Prosthecodimorpha staleyi: one gene and its partner. The protein of the gene in region 2 binds, or shares a complex with, the protein of the main gene of each other region. Links are inferred from orthologs where the notes say so. Each region holds a gene or a part of one and is shown on either strand. Other genes may lie near its edges. The genes, in order: dapF and KL771_RS25010.

Region 1 (3,820 bases), on a different replicon or contig from region 2:
CAACTCGGCCATCAGCTCGGCCTTGTTTTGCAGGCGACCGGCGGTGTCGATGATCAGGACATCGCGGCCCTCGTCGCGGGCCTGCTTCAAGGCATCGAAGGCGAGGCCGGCCGCATCCGCCCCGGGCTCGCGGGCGATCACGGGCGCACCGACGCGGCCGCCCCAGATGCGCAGCTGGTCGATTGCCGCCGCGCGGAACGTATCGCCGGCGCAGAGGATCACGGACCGGCCGGCGCGGGTCAGCTCCGCGGACAGCTTGCCGATCGTGGTCGTCTTGCCGGTGCCGTTGACGCCGACGACCAGCACGACATGCGGTTTCTTCGCCGGGTCGATGGTCAGCGGCACCGCATGCGGCGCCAGCACCTTCTCGACCTCGGCGGCCAGCACCGCACGGACCTCCTCGTCGGAGATCTCCTTGTCGAAGCGGTCCCGGCGCAGGGTCTCGGTGATCCGCATCGCCGTATCGAGGCCGAGATCGGCCTGGATCAGCACGTCCTCGAGCTCTTCGAGCGTGGCCGCATCGAGCTTGCGCTTGGTGAAGATCGCCGTGATGCCGGTGGTCAGCGACGACGAGGTGCGCGCCAGCCCCGATTTGAGCTTCGACCACCAGGACGGCTTCGGCCCGTCGGCAACGGCCGCCGGCTCCGGGGCCGCGGGGGAGGGGGCGGATGCTTGCTCGATCGCAACGGGGACCGGCGCCGCTTCCGTGGGGGCGGGTTCGATCGGCGCGGTCGGGGCCGCCACCGGCTCGGGGCCGCCGCCGAACATGCGCTTCCAGAAGCCGGGCTTCGCCTTGTCGTCACTCATGGTGCCCCGAACTCCCCGGCCTCGATCGATTGCGCGGCCCCGCTCATGCCGCCTCGGCCAGCGTCGCCGTCAGGGCCCGGACGGTATGGCCGGTGATCCGGGCGGTCAGGATGGTGCCGGGCCGCACGGGGCCGGATGCGGGCGGGGCCGCGATCTCGCACAGAGTGAAGTGCTCGGTCCGCCCGATCCCGTCCTTCTCGACCAGGATCTGGCGCAGGCGGCCGATCTCGGCGTCGAAATGGGCGGCGAGCGCCGCCTCGCCGGCCTCGCGCAGGCGCTGCGCGCGGGCCTTGATGGTCGCCCGGTCGAGCTGCGGCATGCGCGCGGCGGGCGTGCCCGGGCGCGGCGAGAACGGGAAGACATGCAGATGCGTCAGCCCGCAATCGGCGACGAGCTTCAGCGAATTCTCGAACATCGCCTCGGTCTCGGTCGGGAAGCCGGCGATCAGGTCGGCGCCGAAGACCACGTCCGGGCGCCGCGCACGCACGTCCGCGCAGAAGCGGATCGCGTCGTCGCGCAGATGCCGGCGCTTCATGCGCTTCAGGATCATGTCGTCGCCGGCCTGGAGCGACAGGTGGAAATGCGGCATCAGCCGCGCCTCCGCGCCGATCAGGTCGATCAGCGCCGGGTCGGCCTCGACCGAATCAATCGAGGAGATGCGCAGGCGCTGCAAGTCCGGCACATGCCGCAAAAGGCTGCCGACCAGGTCGCCGAGCTTTGGCGTGCCGGGCAGATCCTGGCCCCAGGAGGTGATATCGACCCCCGTCAGCACGATCTCGGCATAGCCGTTGCCGGTCAGCCGCCGAACCTGCTCGACCACCGCGCCGGCCGGCACGGAACGCGAATTGCCGCGGCCATAGGGGATGATGCAGAAGGTGCAGCGGTGGTCGCAGCCGTTCTGGACCTGCACGAAGGCGCGGGTGCGGCCCTCCAGGCCCTCGATCATGTGGCCTGCGGTCTCGCGCACCGAGAAGATGTCGTTGACGCGCACCTTCTCGGTCGCCTCGATGCCGAAATCCTTCAGGCCGCGCCAGCTCGCCGCCTCGAGCTTGGCGTCGTTGCCGAGGACGAGATCGACCTCCTCCATGCCGGCGAAGGTGTCGGGTTCGACCTGGGCGGCGCAGCCGGTGACCACGATGCGGGCGGCCGGATTGTCCCGGCGCGCGCGCCGGATCGCCTGGCGCGCCTGACGGACGGCCTCGCCGGTCACCGCGCAGGTGTTGACCACGACGAGATCGCTCAGACCCGCCGCTTCCGCCTCGCGCCGGATGGTCTCGGATTCGACCGTGTTCAGCCGGCAGCCGAAGGTCAGGACGTCGATCGTCACTCCGCCGCTCCCCGGACCGAGGCGGGCGGATCGAGGGTGACGGCGAGCGTGTCGCGGTCGATCGTGCCGGTGAAGTCGGTCTCGACCGGCCCGGTCATCATCACGTGGTTGTCGCTCTCGCGCCAGGTGATGACCAGATCGCCGCCCGGCAGGGTCACGCGCACGCGCCGGCCGGTGCGCCGGGTCCGCGCCGCCGCCACCGCCGCCGCGCAGGCGCCGGTGCCGCAGGCGCGCGTCAATCCCGCGCCGCGCTCCCAGACCTTCAGGATCAGCGAGTCCGGGCCGGTCACCTGGGCGAGCGAGATGTTGGCGCGCTCGGGGAAGATCGGGTGATGTTCGAGCATCGGCCCGAGCTTCGCCAGATCGTAGGCCTCCACGTCGTCGACCCAGAAGATCGCGTGCGGGTTGCCCATGTTGACGACCGCCGGCGAATGCAGGATCGGCGCATCGATCGGCCCGATCTGCAGTTCGATCGCGCGGGTGTCGCGGAACTCCTCGGCGAGCGGGATGTCGCGCCAGTCGAACTTCGGCTCGCCCATGTCGACGGTGATCAGTTCCGGCTCGCCCGCATCGGAGGCATAGAGCAGCCCGGCGCGGGTCTCGATGCTCGCCGCCGCGCTGCCCTTCTCCTGCATCAGGAGCCAGCCGACGCAGCGCGTGGCGTTGCCGCAGGCCGAGACCTCGGAGCTGTCGGCATTGTGGATGCGCATGAAGGCATCGGCACCGGCGCCCGACGGCTCCAGGGTGATCATCTGATCGAAGCCGATCCCGGTCTTGCGGTCGGCGAGGCGCAGGATCTCGTCCGCGGTCAGGCGCACGGGGTCGCGCCGCGCGTCGAACACGAGGAAATCGTTGCCGAGGCCGTTCATCTTGCGAAAGCGGAAGGTCGCGGACATGCGCGCCGGGTCCTGATGCTCTTGAGATCACCGTCTATATGGCGAAAGATGCCCCGGATTGCCAGCCGGAAAGCCTGAAAGCGCCGATCATGCCGGTCCCCGACGCCAAGCCCTACCACGCGCCGCAGGCGCCGTCCGACTGGGCGGCCCGTTTCCTGCCGGCGGTCCGGCCGGGCGGCACCGTGCTCGACCTCGCCTGCGGGACCGGCCGGCATGTCCGTCTGGCGCGCAGCCTCGGCCTCGCCGTGGTGGCGGTCGATCGCGATCCGACCGGTCTGGCGGCCTTTGCCGACGACGCCGGTGTCGAAACCGTGATCGCCGACATCGAGGCCGGTCCCTGGCCTCTCGGTGATCGCCGGTTTGAAGCGGTGCTGGTCACCAACTATCTCTGGCGGCCGCTGTTCCCGGCGATCGTGGCGGCCGTCGCCGCGGACGGAATGCTGATCTACGAGACCTTCGCCCGCGGCCAAGAGCGGCACGGCCGCCCGCAGCGGACGGAATTCCATCTGCAACCGAACGAGTTGCTGGCCCCGGTCCTCGCCGCCGGGCTGATCGTGGTCGCCTACGAGCAGGGCGAACTGGCCGGCCGCTTCTGTTCCGGCGGTGGCGCCAAGATCGTGCAACGGATTGCGGCCGTCGGACCCGACCATCCGGCCGCGCTGGCCAAGCCCCTCGCTCTCGTGCCAAATCGCGGTTGACGCAGGGACGTGCGGCGGCCTCTGAGTGAGGCGTGCGGCCGATGTCTTCGAATCGTCCACGATCCGGTCTAGGCTCAAGGATCGGGACCGAG
Region 2 (7,580 bases):
AGAGACTGCCGGCGACGACCTGCCCGTCGACGACGATGAAGCGCGTTTCCGACAGGATGTCCCGCGCGGGAGCGACCACCACGCGGCACTCAGGCGCGACCGGCCAGGGCGCGTCCGGCCCAGCAATCCCTGCGCGCCAGCTGGAAAACGCCTCGCGCGTCACGACCGCCCCGGCAAAGGCCTTGCCGTCGTCGGCCGGACGGATGAAAGCACGCCCGGCATCCAGTTCCGTGACCTCGGCAAAGCGCCGCACCCGACCATCCACATTGAGCATCCGGTCGCCGAGGGCGCCCCGGCAGGCTTCGAACGAGAAATGGTCCTCGTCGCCGTCCCGGCCGAGCCAGCCTCCGGGGGCCCAACCCCGCGCCCGGCCGATTCGCACCAGCGCGACCGAACCGATCACGACCACGGGCCCACCCGGCGCGATCTCGGGCTCCAGGCCGCCGCCCCGAAGGCGCAGCCTGACGAAATCATGTCGCAAGCCGGCGCGCTCAAGCAGGACACTGAGCTCGGCCGCAACGTCGGCGCCGAGAAAATCCTCCTGGACGACCCAATGCATTCCTCTGGCCCTCAAGTCCTGCAGGCTCTGTCACGCAGTTCGGCGAGGGCCGGCAGGGACACGTTGCGGGCGATGCGGGCTTCCACCGCCGCTTTCGCGGCATCGAAATACTCGACGCGAATGGTCAGGCGGCTTGCGGGCCCGGTCATGCCGCACAGGTCCTTGCGGCCGAGCGCCCCGACAACCAGCCCGTCCTTGTTGGCGACCGGATCATCCGAAGGCTGGCTCGTCGAGACGTCCGATCCATTGGTCCGCAACGTGACCACAAGGCCGGACCGGTCGTTCCGGCCGTCCGCCGCCATGATCTGTGCCGCCCAGCCGGCTGCATTCCATGCCTCGCCGTCGACCGCGAAGGCAATGTTCAACATGACCGGCAAGGGATCGGTGCCCCGCGCGCCCCGGTTCGCCGATACGACGGCGGCCGGCATCGCCACGAAGGACTCGACCGTCTCCTGCGTTCTCGGTCGAACCAAGGATGCCGGCGAACGATACTCGGTCATCAGTCTGGTCGAAACGACTTCGTTCCAATCCAGCGCGCGGATCGACGAGGGCGGCACGGCGGTCGCCAGCGCGAGAAGACCGTCGCTGATGCCCATTTCACGCAGATACCGAGCGATCGGCTTGTAGGTATCGGCACCCGCGCCTTGGTCCTCAGGCTTGATCGCGACCGTCTTCTCGGAAATCAGGCGCCGGGAAATCTCACGCCGGCGCCCGTTCTCGATCATGAAGCGGACGTAGTAGCGCCGGTGGATTCGGGCGACGGAGCGCGACTGGTGGACGCCGACGGCACTCGCCGCCCCGAGAATGCGCCTTTCGGCACCGGCAAGAGCATAGACGCAGGCCGAAGCGCAGTTCGACATCCCTGTATCCGGCTCCCCGCGCACCGGCTCTCCCGATTTGGGGGCAGGACAAGCCGGCTTGCCGGGAGCGCAATCGGCGAAGCGCGTCCGCTGGACCGCAACAGTCACCCGCCGCGCTCGAAACAGACGGCCGACCTGGAGCGCGGCTTCGACATCGCCCCCGGAGGAGGCGATGAAAATCGGCAGGTCGCGTTGGCCAAGGTCGCGGAACAGCTTGCGAAACAGACCCGGCGTCTCGCGGACGAACTCGCCCTGGGCGGAGACCCACTCGCCGCACGCACTGGCACAATCCGGCCGCGAATCCCGGACGACGACGATGCGCATCGGGTTGTCGGAGCCGAGCGGGTCCTTCGCGGGCGCGGCGTTTGCCGGCCGGAGACCGGACGCCATTCCGGACAGGAAGACCGTCACCAGGACCAGGAACAGCGAACGTATCGGCCCCATCGGCGGTTCTCCGCAGGGCCGCTCCCATCGCGGATGCGCCGGACAGGCCCATATTCCCCTCAAGGTAGCAATGAGCGAAGATCGAGCCAAGAAGCTTCGGAGGAGAACGCGAGACGCGTGGCCGATCCGCGCACCTTGCTGCCTATCGGGCGGGCGCCCCAACCGGCGCCCGCCAGAAGCCGCTATTTCCTCACACCCAAGCGCCCTTGCGCATGACCGGCTCGACCGAACCGTCTTGGCGGACGCCGTCGACATCGACCTCGCCGGAGCCGATCATCCAGTCGATATGGATCAGGCTGGAATTGATGCCGGCAGCGATCTGCTGCTCGGGCGTCATCTCGCCGCCGCCCTCGACCGTCTTGGCATAGGCCTGGCCGAGCGCGATGTGGCTGGCGGCATTCTCGTCGTAGAGGGTGTTGAAGAACAGCAAGCCGGACAGCGAGATCGGCGAGGCATGGGGCACCAGCGCGACCTCGCCGAGCCGGCACGAGCCCTCGTCGATCTCCAGCACCTTGCGCAGCACGTCCTCGCCCGACGAGGCATGGGCCTCGACGATGGCGCCGCCCTCGAAGCGGACCCGGATGTCCTGGATCAGCGTGCCCTGGTAGGAGAGCGGCTTGGTCGCCGCGACATGGCCGTTGACGCGGGCCCGGTGCGGGGTCGTGAAGACCTCCTCGGTCGGGATGTTGGCATTGTAGGTGATGCCGTTCTCGGCCTTGCCGGCGCCCCCCGCCCAGCGGTGCCCGTCGCAGAGACCGACTTCGAGGTCGGTGCCGGGGCCGGTGAAGCGCAGCGCCGCATAGCGCTTTTCGTTGAGGATGCCGGTCCTGACGGCGAGCGCGCGGTTGTGCTCGGCCCAGCCTTCGATCGGATCGGGGGTATCGACGCGCGAGGCGGCGAAGATCGCGTCCCAGAGCCGAGCGACGGCCTCGGCCTCCGGCAGATCCGGGAACACGGTCCGCGCCCAGGCCGGCGTCGCGGCCGAGACGATGGTCCAGTTGATCGCCGAGCGCGCGATCAGGTCGAGCGCCGGTCGGTAGGCGGCCGAGCGGGCCCGGTTGGCCCGGGCGACCTTGGCCGGATCCTGGCCGGCGAGCAGCGAGGGGTTCTCGCCCACGATGGCGAGCCGCGCCGCGCCAGAGCGGAAGGCGGCGGCCATGCCGTCGTAGAGCCAGGCTGTCGCCTTGTCGAAGCTCTCGTCGGAGGCGGTGGCGAAGCGCTCCAGCGTGGTCGCGTCGTCGGTGTAGAGGATGGTGACGATGGTGGCGCCGGCCTTGTAGGCGTGGTGGGTGATGCGCCGGGCGAGCGGGACCGCATCGAGCGGCGCCGTCATGACCACTTCCTGGCCCTTCACCGCGCCGAGGCCGACCCGAACCGCCACCTCGGCGAGCTTGTCGAGGCGGGCTTCGAATGTGCGATTGTCGTTGGTCATGAGGTTCAGGCTCCGAGGGATTTGAAGGCTTCGACGACGCGCTCGTAGACCGGGCGCTTGAACGGGATGATCAGTTCGGGCAGCCGCTCCATGCGCTCCCATTTCCACTCAGCGAATTCCTGCTCGCCGGCCGGGGGATTGAAGATGTCGATCTCGGTCTCGTCGCCCTCGAAGCGGAACGCGTACCACTTCTGCGTCTGACCGCGCCATTTGTTCTTCCAGCGCGCACCGACCACGGCACGCGGGATGTCGTAGGCATACCAATCCGGCGCCTCGGCAATCAGGCTGGCCGAGCGCACGTTGGTTTCCTCCCAAAGCTCGCGGCGGGCGGCCTCGAGCGGATCCTCGCCGGGATCGATGCCGCCCTGCGGCATCTGCCATTCGTGGCCCGGAGCGGTGTGCTCGACGAGACCCTCGTTGGCGCGCCGTCCGATCCAGACGAGCCCCGCCGGATTGAGAAGCATGATGCCGACGCAGGGACGATAGGGCAGGCTCTCGAATTCTTGGGGCGTCACGGCAGGACCTCGTCCGACGATGGCTTCTGAGCGTGGGGAGTGCCAGGGACTGGGCTTCCAGGGGACTGGCGTCCGGGATGGCGAGGAGGATTAGCGCACAATGCCGTGCCGGTCACGTCCGCCCGGCGTCCAGGCCCTGCCCGGAACGTTCATCATCCGTGCAAAATGAAGCAACAGTCGGACCCGATTCGGCCGCCGCGGGTCGAAACCGTCTTGAAATCGTTAATTCGTCGCCCCTATCTTTGGGACGCGGACAGGTGCGTCCGCGGTGTGGCGGCCGATATCACCGTCCGCCACCGAATGTGAGGAGACTACGCCGCTGACCATGGCAATCGAGACTCAGGAAACGCGCCTGCGTTCCCCTGGCCGCTCGCCCAAGCCCGATCCTGCCGGAGCCCGTCTGGAGAGCGCAAGCTTGGACGCCGACATCCTGGCCAAGGCCGTCCTCAAGAGCCTGGACGATTCGAAGGCCGAGGACATCGTTCCCATCGACATTCGAGGCAAGTCCTCGCTCGCCGACGTGATGGTGGTCGCTTCCGGGCGGTCGCATCGCCATGTCGGCGCGATCGCGGACCGGCTTCTGAGCGAACTTCATGAGGCCGGCTTCCGCGACCTTCGGGTCGAGGGCTTGCCTCATTGCGACTGGGTCCTGGTCGATGCGGGCGACGTGCTCGTCCATATCTTCCGGCCCGAAGTCCGTGGCTTCTACAACCTCGAAAAGATGTGGCAGTCGGAACCGACCGCGCCGCGTCTGGTCGCCGGCTGAGGCCACGCGTCACCTTTCCCGCGGGGCCGTGCCCCGATCGGACGGAGGTTCGTCCCTTGCGACTCCGGATCGTGGCGGTCGGCCGCTTGAAGGCCGGCCCGGAGCGGGAACTCGTCGATCGCTATCTCGACCGTGCCGCCAAGAGCGGCAAGGCCCTCGGTTTCACGCGCCTCGATAGCCGGGAATATGTCGAAAGCCGCGCCGCGCGGTCCGACGACCGGCGCGCAGAGGAGGCGACCGCGATCGTGGCCGATCTCGAGCCCGGCACCGCCCTGGTCGCGCTCGACGAAACCGGCCGCGGCCTCTCCTCCGAGGACTTCGCCCGCTGGATCGCGGCCCGGCGCGACGCCGGGTGCGGCGATCTCGTGATGGCCATCGGCGGCCCCGACGGGCACGGACCGGCCGTCCGCACGCGCGCGGACCTGACGCTGGCCTTCGGGGTGATGACCTGGCCGCACCAGATGGTGCGCCTGATGCTGGCCGAGCAGGTCTATCGCGCGATGACCATCCTGTCCGGCCACCCCTACCACCGCGCCTGAAGGCTCGAAGCGCCCCCCTGCCCGCGCCGCGTGGGACGGTGCCGCACGGTCCCGATTGCGCCGCAATGCGGTATGATCCTACAGAGGTCGACGGCGTGGCCCGTGTCCGGTCCGCCGGTCGCAGACGGCGAAGACCGACGGTCGCTTCGGACCGAAGAGGGTCGGATACGCAATCGAGACACTCTGATATTTGCCGGCCGCAGGTGTCAGATTCAAACCACGAGGCGCCGCGCGATTCGGCGCGCGCTATCGGAGATGCAAACAGCGGTGCGGCAGAGGCGCGAAGCGGGAATGGCGGCGGCAGGGGGCCTTCGCGGGAGGTCCTACGCGGCGGCGCGCCTCTTTCTCGTCGGACTGCTGGCGTCCTTCGGCGCGCGTGAGGTCGATGCCCAGGCACCCGGATCGGTGCGCGGCCCGGCGGGACCGGGACAGGCCGGACAGCCGACAGGCACTGGACAACCGGCTGGCCCAGGACAACCGGTCGGCGCCGGGCAGCAGGCCGGCCGCCCCGGAGCGCCGCCTGCGGTCTCCCCGGCCGCGACTTTGCCGGCGACGGCGGGGGTGCCGTCTCCCGGTCCGGCGATCGCGACGGGTCCGGCCCCGGCAGGTCCCGTGGCGATCGTGGCCGCAACCGTCGATCCGGCGGCGGCCGTGGTCGAGCGGCAGCGCCAGACCCAATCGGAACTGGATGCGCTCGCCCGCGACATCCGCACCTCGGAAGAGCGGGAAGCGCAGATCCGGCTGGAGATCGAGGGCCTGGAACGCGACCGCAGCCGGATCTCGGCGCAATTGGTCGAGACGGCCGCGCGGGTGCGCGGCCTGGAGGATGCCGTGTCCGCCACGGAAGCCCGGATCGGAACGCTGGACGGCGATGCGGCGCGCATTCGCCGTTCGCTCGCCGATCGGCGTGCCGTGCTTGCCGACGTGCTCGCCGCTCTGCAGCGTATCGGCCGCAAGCCGCCGCCCGCGCTCCTGGTCAGGCCGGAAGATGCGCTCGCTTCGGTCCGCAGCGCCATCCTGGTCGGTGCGCTTCTGCCCGAACTGCGCCGCGAGGCCGAGGTCCTGATCGCCGATCTCGACCGCATGGTGCGCCTGCGCGACCAGTCCGCCGCCGAGCGCGACCGGTTCAAATCCGACATGCTTGCCCTGGCCGAAGAACGCAGCCGGCTGGAACTGCTGTTCGAGGAGCGTCGCCGCTCGCGTCTCGACCAGCAGAAGAAGCTCGACGACGAACGCCGCCGCTCGCAGGACCTGGCCGGCAAGGCGACCAGCCTGAAGGACCTCGTCACACGCCTGGAACTGGAGATCGACGGCGCCCGCCGCGCCGCGGAGGCCGCCCGCCGGGCCGAGGACGAGGCGCGTGCCCATCCGCCGGCGAAAGATCAAAAGTCCGTGACAGCGGCCCTCCAGGATCCCAGCCGTCTGCAGCCCGCCTTGCCGTTTTCGGAGGCGCGCGGGCGGCTTCCGATGCCCGCAGCCGGTATTCGGCTCAAGGGCTTCGGCGACGATGACGGGCTCGGGGGGACCATCCGCGGCATCCAGATCGCCACGCGCCCGGACGCCCGCGTGTCCAGCCCCTGCGACGGTTGGATCCTGTTCGCCGGCTCGTTTCGGTCCTATGGCAAACTCTTGATCATCAATGGCGGCGGCGGATATCATGTCGTGCTGGCCGGCATGGATCGTATCGATGTGGAAATCGGACAATTCGTGCTCGCCGGCGAACCGGTTGGGTCGATGGGATCGCGGCGCCTCGCCAGCGCGGCGGTCGGACTAGGTCCTCCCGGTACGTCCGGCCCAGGCGGGGCTGGTGCGGCACTGTCCGGTCAAACGGACGCGATGCCGGGCCAACCGGTCCTCTACGTCGAATTCAGGAAAGAGAATTCGCCGATCGACCCGACCCCGTGGTGGGGCCATTCTCGTGACGAAAAGGTTCGCGGATGATGCGGAAAATCTCGCTGGTGTTCATGGGAGCGGTCGTCGGCGCCAGTGCCGTGATCGGGATCACCGAAGGACGCCACCTCCTGGCCGGGACGGCCGTCGCGGCCGGTGCCGAGACCTACCGCCAGCTCAACCTGTTCGGTGACGTTTTCGAGCGCATCCGCTCCGACTATGTCGAACAGCCGGACGATGCCAAGCTGATCGAGGCGGCGATCAACGGCATGCTGTCCTCGCTCGATCCCCATTCGAGCTACATGAGCCCCAAGAACTTCCGCGACATGCAGGTGCAGACCCGCGGCGAGTTCGGCGGCCTCGGCATCGAGGTCACCATGGAGGAGCAGACCCTCAAGGTGGTCAGCCCGATCGACGACACCCCGGCGCATCGGGCCGGCGTGCGCGCCGGCGACATCATCCTGCAGCTCGATGGCGAGAACGTGCAGGGCATGACGCTGAACCAGGCGGTCGACAAGATGCGCGGCCCGGTCAATTCGGCGATCACGCTGACCGTCAAGCGCGACGGCGCGGCC

Evidence for each region.
Region 1: the proteins of KL771_RS25010 (region 2) and dapF are in contact, whole or in part, in a solved structure (PDB 5YGU), measured with the Escherichia coli proteins. The link is inferred for Prosthecodimorpha staleyi from one-to-one orthologs.

The regions. Positions count from the first base shown.
Region 1 is NZ_JAHHZF010000004.1:5,636-9,455, reverse strand. Bases 1,081-3,820 are described here. They hold dapF (diaminopimelate epimerase), read right to left. Parts: upstream 3,031-3,820; coding sequence 2,131-3,030; downstream 1,081-2,130. Other genes in these bases: KL771_RS08380 (class I SAM-dependent methyltransferase), read left to right, coding at 3,069-3,728; mtaB (tRNA (N(6)-L-threonylcarbamoyladenosine(37)-C(2))-methylthiotransferase MtaB), read right to left, coding at 1,081-2,134. Also shown: signal recognition particle-docking protein FtsY, read right to left, coding at 1-807; more of mtaB, read right to left, coding at 851-1,080. UniProt on the Escherichia coli protein: Involved in the succinylase branch of the L-lysine biosynthesis and in the biosynthesis of the pentapeptide incorporated in the peptidoglycan moiety. Catalyzes the stereoinversion of LL-2,6-diaminopimelate (L,L-DAP) to meso-diaminopimelate (meso-DAP).
Region 2 is NZ_JAHHZF010000015.1:25,858-33,437, forward strand. The notes cover bases 2,056-4,963. They hold KL771_RS25010 (RNA pyrophosphohydrolase), read right to left. Parts: upstream 3,811-4,963; coding sequence 3,301-3,810; downstream 2,056-3,300. Other genes in these bases: KL771_RS25005 (aminopeptidase), read right to left, coding at 2,056-3,295; rsfS (ribosome silencing factor), read left to right, coding at 4,226-4,576; rlmH (23S rRNA (pseudouridine(1915)-N(3))-methyltransferase RlmH), read left to right, coding at 4,633-4,963. Also shown: KL771_RS24995 (ATP-grasp domain-containing protein), read right to left, coding at 1-559; KL771_RS25000 (hypothetical protein), read right to left, coding at 571-1,743; more of KL771_RS25005, read right to left, coding at 2,054-2,055; more of rlmH, read left to right, coding at 4,964-5,115; KL771_RS25025 (murein hydrolase activator EnvC family protein), read left to right, coding at 5,728-7,056; KL771_RS25030 (S41 family peptidase), read left to right, coding at 7,053-7,580. UniProt on the Escherichia coli protein: Master regulator of 5'-end-dependent mRNA decay.